DNA from 2 places in the Phormidesmis priestleyi ULC007 genome. Region 1 is predicted to be linked to the other one. Evidence: riboswitches for the same ligand, from Rfam matches in the RefSeq annotation. Region 1 holds a riboswitch; the other holds the start of a gene.
The links. Region 1 has a riboswitch for cyclic di-AMP ahead of ntrB (nitrate ABC transporter permease). Riboswitches for the same ligand answer to the same signal wherever they lie in the genome.
Positions count from the first base shown of each region.

Region 2: it holds a riboswitch for cyclic di-AMP, as region 1 does, so the genes downstream of both, C7B65_RS13380 (universal stress protein) here and ntrB (nitrate ABC transporter permease) in region 1, are expected to answer to the same signal.

Region 1 covers NZ_PVWG01000007.1:101,269-109,046, reverse strand. The annotation lists gene C7B65_RS08840 (ABC transporter substrate-binding protein) at 1-1,040, opposite strand, end outside; gene ntrB (nitrate ABC transporter permease) at 1,061-1,909, opposite strand; cyclic di-AMP (ydaO/yuaA leader) riboswitch at 1,983-2,158, opposite strand; gene C7B65_RS08830 (pyridoxamine 5'-phosphate oxidase family protein) at 2,247-2,810, opposite strand; gene C7B65_RS08825 (cation transporter) at 2,895-3,095, opposite strand; gene C7B65_RS27365 (FecR family protein) at 3,300-4,376, shown strand; gene C7B65_RS08815 (outer membrane beta-barrel protein) at 4,422-5,378, shown strand; gene C7B65_RS08810 (NAD(P)/FAD-dependent oxidoreductase) at 5,440-6,792, opposite strand; gene C7B65_RS08805 (YiaA/YiaB family inner membrane protein) at 7,179-7,466, shown strand; gene C7B65_RS08800 (PBP1A family penicillin-binding protein) at 7,597-7,778, shown strand, end outside.
Region 2 covers NZ_PVWG01000013.1:75,077-82,854, reverse strand. The annotation lists gene C7B65_RS13385 (shikimate kinase) at 158-751, shown strand; gene C7B65_RS13380 (universal stress protein) at 914-1,609, opposite strand; cyclic di-AMP (ydaO/yuaA leader) riboswitch at 1,746-1,877, opposite strand; gene C7B65_RS13375 (hypothetical protein) at 2,303-2,575, opposite strand; gene C7B65_RS13370 (DMT family transporter) at 3,014-3,931, opposite strand; partial or broken gene C7B65_RS13365 (FKBP-type peptidyl-prolyl cis-trans isomerase) at 4,164-4,571, shown strand; gene C7B65_RS13360 (glycosyltransferase family 2 protein) at 4,905-6,395, shown strand; gene recJ (single-stranded-DNA-specific exonuclease RecJ) at 6,471-7,778, opposite strand, start outside.

The DNA.
Region 1 (7,778 bases):
ACTGTGCGATCTTTGCCGTCGAACCCGCCGTAATTGTAGTCACCGACGATCGCGGGTCGTGTCAGTTTGGGTTTGGCTCCGGTAAACGATCGGGTAGAAATAATCCGGGTGACTTCCTCACGGTTTTGCGGATCACTGCAATAGCGACAGGCTTCGATCATGGCTTTGAGCAGCGATCGATACGTTTTAGGATTCTGATCAATAAATGACTGCATCACGCCGAGGAGTCGATCGGGGTGCCCTGCCCAGATCTCTTTGCCCTGAGCAAAGGTGAACCCGACTCCTTCATTGCCTGTGATGGCTCGTGTGTTCCAGGGTTCAGCGACCATGTATGCCTGCATCGCCCCGATTCGCACGTTGACCAGCATCTGAGGCGGCGGAACGATAATCACCCGAAATTCTTTGAGCGGATCGACCCCCGTTGCCGCAACCAGATAGCGAACAAAATATTCGTAAATAGCAGAACTCAGCACCACTGCCCAGACTCGTTTTTCAGGCGGCAGATTGTCAAAATAGCGGCGAAAGTCTTGCCCAAACGCCGCTAAGTCACCGTTATATTCAAACCAGGGGCGCAGTCCAGCATCCCACATGGCTTTGTTCATGGTCATCGCGTTGCCGTGGCGGTGGATGGTCATCGCTGCACAAAGAGGCGCGTGACGTGCGCCTTCTGCCCCCATACGGGCGTTGGTAACGGCTCCTGAGACGACCGGGGAGGCATCTAATCGCCCAAAGATGATGCCGTCGCGAGAAGTTGCCCAGCTTGCCTCGCGGCTGAGGCTCACGGTTAGCCCATATTTACGAAAGAAGCCTTTTTCCCAAGCAACGGCAAACGGGGCACAGTCGTTGACGGGCACATAACCGATCGTCAGATTTGGCTTTTCTAAACTCTCTGGCTTGACAACCTGCGCGATCGCCATCGCTGATTCCGAGAGGTATTGAGGTGCTCGATTGGCATTAATTGCACAAGAGGAAAGCGCAAACCCTCCGGCACTTCCTCCCATTTGCTGGAGAAATTTTCGGCGCGTCCAGATATTTGTCATAGTGGTTGGGAGAATGATTGCTAGATTGATCGCCGTCTGCGAGTTACGATCGTTTCTAATTGCCCGATCGCAAAGTCTAAAAACAGTCCGGTTAACCCGATCACAAACACGGCTAAAAAGACAGAACTCAGATTTAAGCGGCTCCACTCATCCCAAACAAAAAAGCCGATACCCACGCCTCCGGTCAGCATTTCTACGGCAACGATCACAAGCCATGCAACGCCTAAACTAATTCGCAATCCGGTAAAAATATAGGGCAGACTCGCTGGGAGAATTATTTTGATCATCTGCCTCCAACGAGGCATTCCTAACATTTGCGACACTTCAAGATAATCTTTGGGAACACTGGAAACGCCTAACGCAGTATTAATAATGGTTGCCCAAAGTGACGTAATGAAGATCACAAAAATAGCAGAGGGATCAGCCAGATTAAAGATGGCCAGCGAAATTGGCAGCCACGCTAACGGTGATACGGGCTTAAAAATCTGAATCACTGGATTTAACGCCATCATCGCTTTTTTAGACATCCCAATTAAGAACCCGATCGGAATAGCAACCAGTGCGCCGAGTGAAAACCCAATTAATACGCGACGTAAACTTGCCAGCAGTAGCCAACCAATGCCTAAATCACCGGGGCCTCGACGATAAAACGGATGCAGAATGAAGTCTAAATTTGCGATCAACGCTTCGGGTGGGGTGGGCATCACGTCATGGTTAAAGCTTGCCACCACCCACCAGACTGCAATCACCCCTAAAAAGCCCAAAATCGGCAGGACAACAGCATCCCGTGAGATCACAGGACGCATCTTTTGCCAAGTCGTCTGACCTGCGATCGCCAAAATCGCAGCCAAGTTTAGCTGAAGAATCATATCAATGCCCCAAACAACTGAGTGAAACGGGAAGAGGCACTGATGAGTCTAAAGCACTAAAATGCTGACTCTTCAGCCCTCTCTCAATGCTGACGGAGTTAGCTGACGGGCGAGGGCTGAGAGATGCCCCTCTTCGGGTTGTTCAAATCGTTGAATTCACGAAGATAAGCCCCAATAATTTGGTTCCTCCGCTTCAGGAGTCTGAGTGGAGTTAACCACCCAAATTGCTGAATTAAGCTGACTTACTGATCTGACTTTTTACAAAATGTAGCACTGAATAAAGCGATCGACAATCTTTCTTCCGATCGAGCCGATTTCCGATCGCACTCACGCAATTTTATGGATGGTTAACCTCAGTTTCACTCAATAGATAAGTCGGCAATCCATCAATGCTGACTTGATTTTTTTCTTGCCAATATTGCTTGAGTCCGTCTTCACCTTTCTTTTCAGCCCAACGAATCATCGTTTCTCGTTCTCCTTGATACTCATAAAGTGGCACGCCATGACCGCAAGAAGTCTGTGCCGACTCAATCCTTAACTTGATGATTTGCCGTGCGCCTGGAGTCGGGAGAAACCAGCGATCGAGCCTTCCCCATTCAGCATCTCTCGGACGAATCACAGTGCCCTGCCCATAGAGACGCAAAATCAAAGGCTGTTGCGTGAAACTGCAAAACATGATCGTCATCCGGCCATTTTCGATCAGATGGGCGCTGGTTTCGTTGCCGCTTCCAGTTAGGTCGAGATAGGCGACGGTGTGAGAGTCGAGACAGCGAAAGGTATCGATGCCTTTAGGTGAAAGGTTTACACGCCCATGAATTGGAGCAGATGCTGTAAAAAACATCTGCTGTTCAGCGATAAATTTTTGAAGCGGTTCGGTGAGTTCGGTATAAAACTTTGCCACAGCTATGGAAAATGAGAGGGTAGATCGATCAGACAAGTGAGTGAAGTTAAAACATTTAATTTCGCTCACTTACCCAATCTACCTTCAACTCTCCGTTACTTGATGTCCTGTTGCCGTGATCAATTGCTTAAAGGTTTCTTCAGAGGCCTTTGCTTCGATCGTCACCGTTTTGTTAGCAACATCAATATCGACTTTGGCATCCGGTTCAGTCGTCAAAATAGTTTCTTTAATTTCTTTTGCAATAGCAGGATTATCAAGGGTTGGAATATGTAGTTTTAACGCCATTAGACTTACCGTAAATAATCTTCTATTGTGAGTCCTCTTGCTAAATTTGATGCCCCGTCTTGAGATAGATTTCCGATCGTAAACTTTTCCGGATGGGGAATTCATAGGGTTGTAGTAAGCAAATCATCAATATTTGATGAGAAACCGCATAAACAACCACACTGAAACCTACTTTAAAGACAGTGCAGTCAGGAGAGATTAATCATGAATATGAGGTCGCTCAGTCGTAGCGTAATCATGGGTAGCCTGTTAGGGGTTGTGTGGATGATGCCCGCCTCAGCCCAACAAGCCATGCTGACCCGTGGCGAAGTCTACAAGCTGATCAACAATGTGCAACTGCTGCTCAACAATCGATCGCCCCGTGCTGCGAGAGTTTCAGATGTGATGGTGCCGCAAGATGCGCTTCGCACGGCGAGTCGATCGAAAGCCGAATTGCTGTTTAACGAAGGCTCTCTGGCTCGAATCGGCTCAAACGCAGTTTTTCGCTTTATTCCAGGGCTGCGGGGCTTTCAGCTTAGAAATGGGACGGCGCTGATCATGAGTCCGCCGACGACGGCATCGACCCGCATCGAAACGCTAGAAGGTCAGGCAGTGGCTGAGATTCCGGCTAGCTCACCGCCAGGCTCGGCCGCCACAAATGTGTTAAGTCTGGCGATGGTCATTCAAGTCGATGGCGTGACGCAAAAAACGGACTTCTATAACCTCACCAGCACGCCGATCAAAATCTTGGACTCTAAAGGCAATTTTCTGTTTATCAACGGCGGACAAACCGTATCCGTTCTCAAAGGCACATTAGGAGAGGTCAAAACCTTTGACTTACGGACGTTTTATAAAACGAGTGGGTTAGCCTTGGGCTTAGGGCCAGGACAAGAACCGATCGTGCTCCAAGAAGCACCCCCTGTTCAGCAGACCTTAAAAGCCGTCAGAACAGCAACCCTGGCAACTCTAGATTTGCAAACCAAAGCGATCGAAGGACTCTGCACCCTCAATGCCAGAGGAGGGGATAGCACTCTAGCAACCAATTGCATTACCACCGATTCAGACGATCCGCTTCGAGGATATCTCGATCGTCGTGATGTGGTGACTCCGGTGCCCGATCGTCCCATTCCCACACCTCCCCCGCCAACGCCGCCGATCGTGCCGCCAACACCGCCGATTGTGACACCGCCACCTGTTCCGCAAACACCACCGATTGTGACAGTGCCGACAAATCCTAACACGCCACCTGCCAATAATAATCAACCGCCACCAGTCACAAATCAGCCGCCCGTAGTTCGCTAATTGGGATAACCATTCAACTTTATTTATCTACCCGGATGATTGATTATGCGTGTTTCCTCGATCGCTCTTTGTGTGTTCGCGATGTTTGGCAGTTGTGAGTTTTCCTCGATCGCTCAGGCTGCCCCAGATTTAATGGTGCCAACCCGTCCACTTCCAGCCAATCCAGATCCGTCAGCATTTCCATCAGACTTGACATCGCCTGAATCGGACATCAAACCACTTGACCCAGAAGACACCCAATCAGAAGTCGGTGAGATTCGGATTCTTGAGCGCCCGGCAGTGGCGGAGCGTCGTCAGCCTGATGTGCAGCTACTGTTGCGGTCTTCAGTGTTTTCTAGCTCTAACATTACATCCCTCAGCGCGTTTAGCCCCAGCGACACGGTGTTTATCAATAGCGGATTGCTGTTAGCTACCCCAAAACTGGGTGAAACGACTCGCCTGATTGCGTCTGCTGGTGGCGGCTTGGTACGGTTTGCCAATCAGGGCGACTCGAACTACAACCTGCTGAATTTTAATGTGGCAGTTCAGCAGCGAATCGCACCTGGAACTTATGGTCAACTGGGCTGGGTGCAAGAAAATCTCTATCGCGCAGACAGTGGCGATCGGCTCTTGCAAGACAATTCTGTCCAGTTTATTTTGGGTCGCCAAGATCAGCTTGGGCAACAGTTACGGCTCGATTCGTTTTATGAGTTGAGAGCTAGTTTTACCAACCCTGATGATCAAAATCGCGTCGCGAATACGTTGGGCGCTCGACTGCGATATGACATTACGCCCAAACTGCAAGGTGCATTAGACTATCGACTCACTTTTAAGAATTTTACTCAGGTCGATCGCGCTGACACCGAGCATCAGATCAGTGCGTTGGCAATCTACAACATTAACCCTGACGTGTTTGTTGCGGGTAACGTGTCTTATTTGTTTGGGCGGTCTTCGAGTGCGGCGATCGACCTTGACAATCTCTCGATCGGCATTAGTCTCGGCTGGAACGTGCCCCTATTTTGAACTGTTTTATTAGGTTAGGGCACAGCAAGCCATGCCCCTACGGGATTTCTATACCCGTGAACTAAACCTCGACGGGCATTTTCTCTTCAGTGGTGACTTGCATCTTCTCTTCGGGGGGCTGTCGTACCGCCTCTCGATGCGTGATCAATCGTGCGCCTCGGTGGCGAGTGAAATAATTCCACCCCCACTGAATCATCACGATCAGCTTGCTATCAAACTCGATCAAATAATAAATGTGAGCAACCACCCAGACAAACCAGGCGATGATTCCAGAAAAGCGGATGAACCCTAAATCCACAACTGCCGCATTTTGGCCAATCACCGCCAAACTGCCGACCTCAAAATAAGAAAAGGCGGGCAGAGTTTTGTCCTGAAAGCGTTTTTGAATCAGTTTGGCAACATATTCGCCCTGCTGCATCGCCACTGGCGCGACTCCGGGCAAAGGCTTATCACTTTGGTGAGCAAAATGCGCCAGGTCGCCAATCACAAAAATATTGGGATGGTTTGGCAGACTTAAATCAGGCTCGACGATCACACGCCCCGATCGATCGAGACTTGCCCCCGCCTTTTTTGCTAACACTTCGCCCATTGCTGAGGCTTTTACGCCAGCCGCCCAAAGAATCGTTTGAGAAGGAATTTGCTCGACTCCGCTTTCGCGCTCGATCGTCACAACCTGATCTGCAATATTAGTGACTTTGGTTTTGGTTTGAACGGTGACTCCGCGCGCAGTTAGCGTTTCTTCCGCTTTTGCCGACAGGTCAGGTGAATAGGGCGGCAAGATGCGATCGAGTCCTTCAAGCAGCAAGATCCGCGTTTCGGTGGTGTCGATGCTGCGAAAGTCTTCTTTTAATGTGTTGTATGCCAGTTCGGCGATCGCGCCAGCTAGCTCGACCCCGGTCGGGCCGCCACCTACCACTACAAACGTTAACCAGGCTTTACGTTTTTCAGGATCGGTTTCTTTTTCGGCGGCTTCAAACGCCATAAAGATGCGGCGACGCATTTCTAGGGCATCTTCAACGGTTTTTAGCCCTGGAGCGTGGTCTTTCCAGTGCTCGTTGCCGAAGTAGTGGTGGCTGACCCCGGTTGCCACAATTAGCGTGTCGTAGGGTAACTCTTGTTCGCGGAGTTTGACAATTTGCCGATCGGGATCGATATCTGCGACTTCCTCCATCAGCACACTGGTGTTTTTGCTGCGGCTGAGAATCGATCGCAACGGCGAAGAAATATCAGCCGGGGAGAGCGTTCCGGTCGCGACTTGATAGAGAAGCGGTTGAAACAGATGAAAATTGCGCTTGTCAATGAGCGTGACCTCGACAGGGGCGCGGCGCAAAGCTTTTGCAGTATACAATCCGCCAAATCCGCCGCCGATGACTACGACGCGATGCTGGGGTGGCTTTTCAGTTGTGGTGTCCATTGGTTATCTATGAGAGGAATGGAGTAATCGAGCAGAAGCCGAAACGAGTAGTTTGACAAAGCAGTCAACGGAAAGGCATTTCTGCTCACGAGTCAACTGTCGAGCAAGCGACGGACTTAACTTAATTTATCCCTACTAGTCTAATCAGCCTTTTCAGGGATCTGAGTAGCTTTCGTTACGGGGATCAAAGGATTTCTTTAAAAACAGCGATCGTCGAACTTAATCAATCATTTTTTGAGTTCATTTCTAATGATTACGGAGAAGGTGCCAGAGCGGGATAGTGTCCATTTTTAGCGCTTTCTACTGAGGAGTTTGATATTCTCCTAAGGAGATTCAAACGAATCTATTGTGGCTCAAAATCCTCACTCTTCTCCTGAAAGAAAGTCATGCAAAAATACGGTGTTAATCAAGACGCTCCTACCAATGCTTGGATCATTCAAGTTTGGGCTTCCTTTGTGCTTTCAATCTCAGCAATCTCCTTCGGAATTCTCAATCTTCCCGCAAACGGATGGGTTAAAGGTTACATGGGAATGGGCGTTTTGTTCTCAGTAGGTTCAACCTTTAGTTTGGCAAAAACAACCCGTGATGTTCATGAGTCAAAGCGCTTAATCTCTAGAGTCGATGAAGCCAAGCTCGAAAAAATGTTGACCGAACACGATCCCTTTAACAAATAATTTCAGGAATTAGGGGGCAGCGAGGTGAAGCAGCAAAGACATCTTCAGGACGATCGCGCTTGCTCCCAATCTTGAATAGAATGATGCTTGAGATTCTCTAATTTTTTTGCAACCTGTGCCGTCACCCCGCATGACCCAGCCGCCTCTTCCGCCCCGCAAACCGCAAACCCTCTTGGGTAACTTGACTCAAGCGGTGCAAACCCTCACCAAGATTAACTTCTCAAAGCTGCGGCTCAAGCCCAATGCCCAAGTGCCAGAGCTTTTGGTGCAAGAAGCAGATGCCCCCAAAGCAGACAAGTTTCCGCTGCTGGG
Region 2 (7,778 bases), on a different contig from region 1:
CACTGGAATTCAGTATTTATTGCTACTTTATGAGCTTAATTTTTGATTAAAGTTTCTTAATTTTCGTGAATACAGATTTTGCCAAACTTCATCCCAGCGAAACCGCTTAACGCTAGTGTGGAGATGGAAGTCTAGTCAGGTTAATTAGGAGCATTTCTTGTTAAAAGGCGTTAATCTTTACCTCATCGGCATGATGGGAGCCGGGAAGACCACGATCGGGCGCTTGCTAGCACAGCACCTTAGCTACCGATTTTTTGACACCGATGCCGTGATTGAGCAAGCAGCTACACAAACCATTACACAAATTTTTGCTGAATCTGGAGAAGCCGCTTTTCGGCAGCTAGAGACTCAGGTTTTAGCTCAGTTATCGCCCTACACTCAACTCGTGATCGCTACGGGTGGCGGAATTGTTCTCAAGCGCGAAAACTGGAGCTATTTAAGACACGGGGTTGTAGTGTGGCTTGACGTTCCGATCGAGCAACTGCATCAACGTCTTCAGCAGGATACAAGCCGTCCAATTCTTCAAGATCAAAAGGCCAATCTCAAGGAAAAACTGCAAGCACTCTCAGACCAACGCCAGTCACTCTATGCTCAAGCAGATTTGCGGATTACCGTGATGCCTGACGAGTCAGCTACCCAGGTTGCTGCAAGAGTTATGGACGCGATCGCTCAAAAATGTCAGGAAAAATCACAGATCAACGAGCGCCTCAGACTGATGAATCAAGAGACTCCTTATCAGATCGAACCTTAGAAAATCAGCGAACCGAAGGCAGTGTGAATTCGGGAGAGCTACCTAAATCCACCAAATTGGGGAACCTCAAGCCAAAGTTTTCGGTTCAAAGTCCCTCAGAATGGGGGATTTAGGGGGTAGAAGCCGCGACGTGACGAAGCGAAAAAACTTGTCGAACTGACGCTAAATCACATCATCATCTAACGCGGAAGGAATGCCCAACACAGTGCAGGGAAACGCTTTTCCTAATTGCTGCACTAAAGGATGCTGGGCAGATTCACAGCCCAAAATTAGCAAAGATGCTGATTCAGCTTGAACGACGCTCCTTAACTCTTCGTCAACCGAGCCAAAGCGAAGATGAGTTTTAAGAGAACCGCGCCACTCATCGGCTAAACAGCGAGCTTGCCAGAGAATCCGATCGGCGCGTTCAAACACATCTGCCATGCCCATCTCAAGATTAGAACTGCCTTGCTCATTAAAGTCGGGCAACTCTGCCAGTGCTGTTCCGGGACGAACGAGATCGTTAGAAGCCAGACAAAGGCGGTCAAGCGAGTCTTGCGGGTCTCGTGCCCATCGCTGCATTGAATCGATCGTGCCAGCAAAAGCAGATCGCTTCTGACTCGATCGGTTATCGACAACATAGACCACTTGAACAGTGACCTGTTTTCCGGTTGCTAACCGGGTTTGGTGAGCAATCCATAATGTCAGGTCGAGCGCGGTTTGACTGCGGGGAGAACTCGAATAACCCACAACCAAATTAATTTCTTGATCAGAACTGGTCTGGAGCAAGTGTGCCTGTGGTAAAAGCACCATTTTATTCACTAAGTCACTGCGACCTAGCGTGCTTTGAAGACGCACCAGCATGGATAGGATATTCACGGTAAAAACCTCTCAGGATCAGGGTTTGCGAGAGGTGGGTCAGGGTTTTTGCCCCTAGCGGTTCTTGAGTAAGCGACGCTAGGAAATCAACCAGGAGACCCCAATGACTGCTGCTCATAAAAGCGCGAGCCTTGGGCACTCCTCCCATTGCCGACGGAGTTAGCTGACGGGCTAAGACTGGAAGGTGTCTCTCTCAAGCTCTCTGAGATTCGCCCCAAAATAAGGTTGGTTCCTCCGCTTTGAATGGAATAATCGACCCGATTAAACAGGTCAACCTTGCATTCAGATTAGGCTACCCACTCGAATGACGTACACAACTGTGAAATTACCAGCTAGTATAGACTGGCACAAAACTCTTCAGTGACTAATCTACGATAGCTGATTCGTAAATCTCTGATACTTTGAAGACAAAATCACAGGTGAATTTGGTTTGTCATCGATCTTTGACCAATCTAACAAACTCCAGAATTATAACAGTATCGATTAGCTCTCTGGACGTTCCCTTAGAAATGTATATGAAATCACAAAAATAGTTTCTAACTAGCACTTCTAGCAGAGGGTTGACGAAGCACTCAAGTTTGATATCTCTCTAAAGATAGAATTTGTAACTTCAATTTCTTATAGTTTTAATAAAGCTGTGCAGAGTCTCGCACCTTTAGTGAGTTTAAGAGACTCTACATAAATTTTTGTAGATTAACAGAGTTGAGAATCGGCAGTGGTTTCTAACATTTTCTTATACAGACGGGTCGTTCTTGCGGATCTTTGAAACTTACCTAGAAGTTCTAGATAGGCAAAGGGAATCACGATCGGCCAAAAGAGTGTTGCGATCGCAATCACCACGATCGAAAGGCGCTTTTCACTTTTGGTTAGACTTAAATCTTCCCGAAAGAAACCGAGCCAATTTATGAACAAAATCGGCATTAAGAGACTGTAAAAGGCGACGAATAATAGTAAGAGTGGCTGCATTGCAACAACGCTCCTTGATAAACTTTTTGACTCACTGAGGGTGCACGTTTTTCTAGCTGGTGGTCTTCTAGCTCATAAATCCAGCCCGAACCTGAGCCGAAACGCTCTCTCTATCAAACCAGTCATTAGGTAGGATTCCATGAGCGTGAATACCGAAGCAGCAGGGACGATGTTTCAGGAACAAGTAGTTCTACGTACCGATCAAGGGGATCTGTAGCTGTGGGCTGCACCCAAAAACAAGCTCTGCTCGGTCTGTTCGGAGACTTACAAAGACAAAGCTTTAGCTCCTCATTATTTACAGTACATCTGCATTTTAACTTGCTCTAAAATCTCCTAATTAGAGAAAATAATGCTGCAAGAGTGCTTAACTTTACTATCTAATCCTGGGATCAGCCGTCAGTCGTCTAGCCATTGGAAGAGTGAAGTGTGACAGATGACCTATGCCTTGTTAAACAATAACCACACTCCAGCTAAGGCAACGGCAACGCCCAAAACGGCTCTGAGACTGACTTTTTCACCCATCCATAGCGCGATCGGCAGAATAAAAAGCGGGCTGGTATTAGTGAGTGCTTGTGCCACTCCGGTGGCTGCATATTTGAGAGAGATCTGCTGTAACCAAATTCCTAAGTAAGTGCTGATGAAGGCAGTTCCGGCAACAGTGACGAACAAGCGCTGAGATGACAGAGGTTTAAATAGTTTCTCTCTGGGCGGCCGAATGAAGACCCACATCAGTAGCACGATCGTGCCTCCTATCAGCCGAATTAGCGTACTCAAAAGTGGATCGATGTCAGTTCCACTTAAAGCGGCTCTTGAAAGCACTGCCCCGATCGATTGCCCCAGTGCGGCCAGAAAACCAAACCCAAGACCTCGCAGGGGACGGAAATGAGTTTGAGCAGATTCAGGAACCCGTTCAGCCACTACCCAAAACACGCCAGTTAGGGTAAGTCCGATTCCCCACCAGGCAACTGAGGAGAGATGTTCTTGCAAAAATAGCATTGCGAGCAAGGCAGACAGCGAAGGCGCTAGCGTTTCGAGTAACAGCGTTCGTCTCGCCCCGATGCAGTTAAGCGCATTAAAGTAAGCCGTGTCTCCGAAGCCAATTCCTAAGATTCCGCTTAGGAGCAACAGACCCCAATGGGACGCGCTAATCGAGGGTATGAGTTGCCCACGCAAAAGCAGCGTCAAGACAATGAGGACGATCGCAATCCATCCCTTTGTCAAGTTAAGAATTAGGGGAGAAAGTTGCCGTCCGACTTTGCTGTAAATCACAGAAGCACTTGCCCAGATCAGGGCAGCACTAAGAGCCGCAAACTCTCCTTTGAATAGGAAGATGAACGAAAAAAAATCGAGAGGCATGAGCGACGATCGCGATTCACAAAAGTCAACCCTAACGCCTTTTATCTCAGTCGCTAAAGCAGTTGGGTAGTTGGTTGGAGGACTACGATCGAGTTAGCGTAAAAAGTTTTAGCGGTGAGATTACAGAAATGTTTAGATCATGGCTGTTTTGCATCCCGACCGCTAGAGTAAAAAGTGATTCAAACCGCAATAACATTCCAGGAGCGAATGCATGGCACACGCACAGCAAGGTGACAAAGTTCGAGTTCACTATACAGGCAAGTTAGATGATGGCACCGTGTTTGATTCGTCTACTGAGGGCGAACCCTTAGAGTTTACGATCGGAGAAGGAAATATTATTCCCGGTTTTGAGATAGCCGTGGTGGGAATGAGTCCGGGTGATTCTAAAACAGAGACGATTCCGATCGAGCAGGCTTACGGCCCACATCGAGAAGAAATGGTGCTGGTGGTCGATCGTGCCCAAATGCCAGCCGAGTTAGCCCCAGAAGTGGGGCAACAACTCCAAATTCAGCAGCCTTCAGGGGAAGCAATTCCAGTTGTGATTACAGACATTTCTGACTCAGAAGTTACACTCGATGCCAATCACCCTCTGGCTGGAGAAGATTTAGTCTTTGAAATTCAACTGGTTGAGATTGCTTGACATCCAGGCTTATGCAACTTTAACGAGGCTTTGCAGGTCGTGATCTACGAAACCGCAAAGCCAATTTTTTTAACAAATTTCCGTAATTGATTTATATCAAACTGAAGACGATCGCTAGACAGAAACTCGTTTATATTGCTTTCTGTAACAGATAAGGATCAGCAAAGATTGTTGTATTCTTGGGTGATCTTACTCATCTGCTATGGGGTATGCTACACAAGGATTTGACAGGCTCAGACCCCAGATCTTAGCTGCCCGATAGCCTCTCGACGTTTGACAAGGCTGCTTGTGCATGGTTTCTATCTATATGGATTCGTTAATCGTTAAAAAATTATGAGGAAGGGACTGCTGCACAAGCCCATCGTTGTTTTTGGTTCTATTGTTGACAAGGTTATCTTCACCCATGTGGTAGTGATCGGGTTGCCGACTATCGTCTACTACTGCATCTTGAAGGGTGGATGGAACTTGCTCCCCCTACACCTCCTCATCCCGATTCTCTATTTTGTGACTTCGGTGGTGGTGATTGGTGAGGCAATGTCAACGGCGATCGCCTACTCGTCTCCGCGCAAACAAAAGCCCAAACTAGGGGTACTGCAACGTTTTTTGCGGATGCCGCGCACTTACGCAATGCAAAGGAATGACCTATCTGAGCCAAATCGTCCGCTACCGAAATGCTCGCTGATTGTGGTGGCTTATTTGCCTAACGAGCAGCACATCATTCTCAGCACTCTCAAATATATTCTCAATCACGTCGATCGCCCTGATGCGGGGCTAGAAGTGATTTTGGCTTACAACAGCCCCATGCGGCTACCCGTTGAAGATGAGCTAGAACGGTTGGCAGAGCGGCATCCAGAGCTACGGCTGCTTCCGGTTGAAGAAAGCCGCTCTAAAGCAGAAAACCTGAATGCCGCGCTAAAAATCGTGACGGGTGAAGTGACGGGCATTTTAGATGCTGACCATCGCCCTAACGCTGACTGTTTTCATCGGGCTTGGGGTTGGCTTGCTAGCAATCGCTATGCGGTGGTGCAGGGTCGAAATGTGATTCGCAATAGCCGCAATAATTTTCTGACGCGGATGATCGCGGTGGAATTTGAGTGTATGTATGGGGTCAGTCACCCGGCCAAGTCGCTGTTAGCCGACACGGGGATGTTTTGTGGCTCAAATGGCTATTGGCGAACGGCGGTGCTGAGACGGATTCGCTTCTCGCCCACGATGATGACTGAGGATATCGATGCGACGCTGCGGACTTTGCTCAGAGGGCACAATATCGTCCACGATCCAGAAATTATCACGACAGAGCTGGCTCCGATCGACCTGCGATCGTTCTGGTTTCAGCGCAAGCGTTGGGCACAGGGTTGGCTAGAAGTCACGCTCAAACATCAGCTTCCTCTGCTGCGGTCTCACAAGCTGGATGGCTGGCAAAAAACCTATTGGTCAATGCTGCTGATGTACAGTGCGGTGTTTCATTTTGTGGCGCTGCAAATCTTTCCAATGCTGTTTAGCTTGGCGCTGACTCACACAGAGCCGCCCGCGATTTCGCAAGAATATGTTTGGGCAACGACAGTGTTGACGCTGCTGAGTGGCCCCTGTCAAACGCTGGTGGCATGGCAAATCAGAAATAAAGTCGTGAAGAATCCGTTTCGAGATTTTATTCTCTACTGCTTGTTTATCCCGTTTTATTGTGTGTTTAAGAACGTGATCGCTATCATCGCCATTTATGATCACTTGTTAGGAAACACTGAATGGGTGGTGACACGTCGGGGGCTTAGAGAAGCTGTGCCGACGGCGGCTTCAAGTCGTGCAGTTTTACGCAAAGCTAGCTGAGGATCGTGAATTAATTATGTTGGTTGCTTGCAATAATAATGGGCACGGCAGTGCCATGCCCGTACGCAGATAGTCTTATTGATCTCTGAAAGTTGTTTGGTATGCCACGTTTTGAATTGTTGATAGCGGCACTTGATAGAAATATTGACGCTGAAATTGCTCTTCTTGAATTGCCGCAAAAAAATTCTGCATCGCTTTTTTAGCTTGAGCTTGTGATGCGATCGCGTCTTCTACAGCCTCCCAAGTCACCTGAAAGCTGTGTTCTGGATAAGTCACCCGAAAGCCGAGAAATTTCAGGGCAAGAAACCCGTTTTTTAACGCTAGATCGCCAACTTCTAGCTGTTTATAGAGCTGCTGGCGCGTGGCGGTTTTTCCGGTGCGGCTGAGATATTTGGCGATCCCAATCAGGGTTTGCCAGATTTCACCGGGCGGCTTTAGGGAAGGAGATGGATAGGCGATCGCCAAACTTTTCTGTTCTCGAATTGCCCGTCGAAACCAGGCTTGTAGCTCATTCCAGCTAGTTGGGCAGGTTTGAATGCTGAGACAATCCGAAAGTTCGGAGGAGTTGTCATGCCGCCGATCGACAATCCAATCAATCTGAGGAGTGCGGCTCTGAATCGAGTTAACACAAGGGCGAACGGCGACTAACCGGACTTCATATTGCTTTCGATAGGTGTTGTTTTCGAGTTCGACGATCGCGTCACATCGCCCGCGGGGAATTTCGTAGCTGTAGTGGCCCCACCAAACCCCCGGAAACCCGATCGATACAGAATCATCCAGGACTGTGAATTTGGTTTGAATGTAGCTAACTTTCTGCCCCTTCCAGTCTTGAATGTTGCGATGTTTGCCAACTTCAAACCAACAGTTTTGAATCAGCAGTCTAGGAATCGGGTTGCCCATTCCACACGGCTCAATCAGTCGAAGTTCTCGATAAAGGTCTGCGCCCAATTCTTGAACCGTGACTTTTAGATCAGCCTGAATTGCAGGGGCAGTCCTCTCAACGCCGCCGATCTGCTGCCGCGATCGCTGGTTAATCGCTTGCGTAAAGAGCGGCAGGTTTTCGACGTTAAGACTCAACCCGGCTGCGAAAGGATGCCCGCCAAATCGATGCAAAAGATGTTCTTGATCTTTAACGAGTTGATAAAGGTCGATCTGGTTGAACGATCGGGCAGATCCACGAGCGAGGGCAGGCGTTTGGACTGAATCTGTTGAGTTCTGCTCGGTGGTCAGCAAAATAGTCGGTCGCCCATATTCTTGAGCGATTTGTCCGGCGACTAGACCTAACACGCCAGCACTCCATTGTTCATCCCACAAGACAATCACGTTTGTCGTGGAGAGGTCGAGATGAGCCAGCTTATCAGCCACTTGTCGGGCAACATCTTT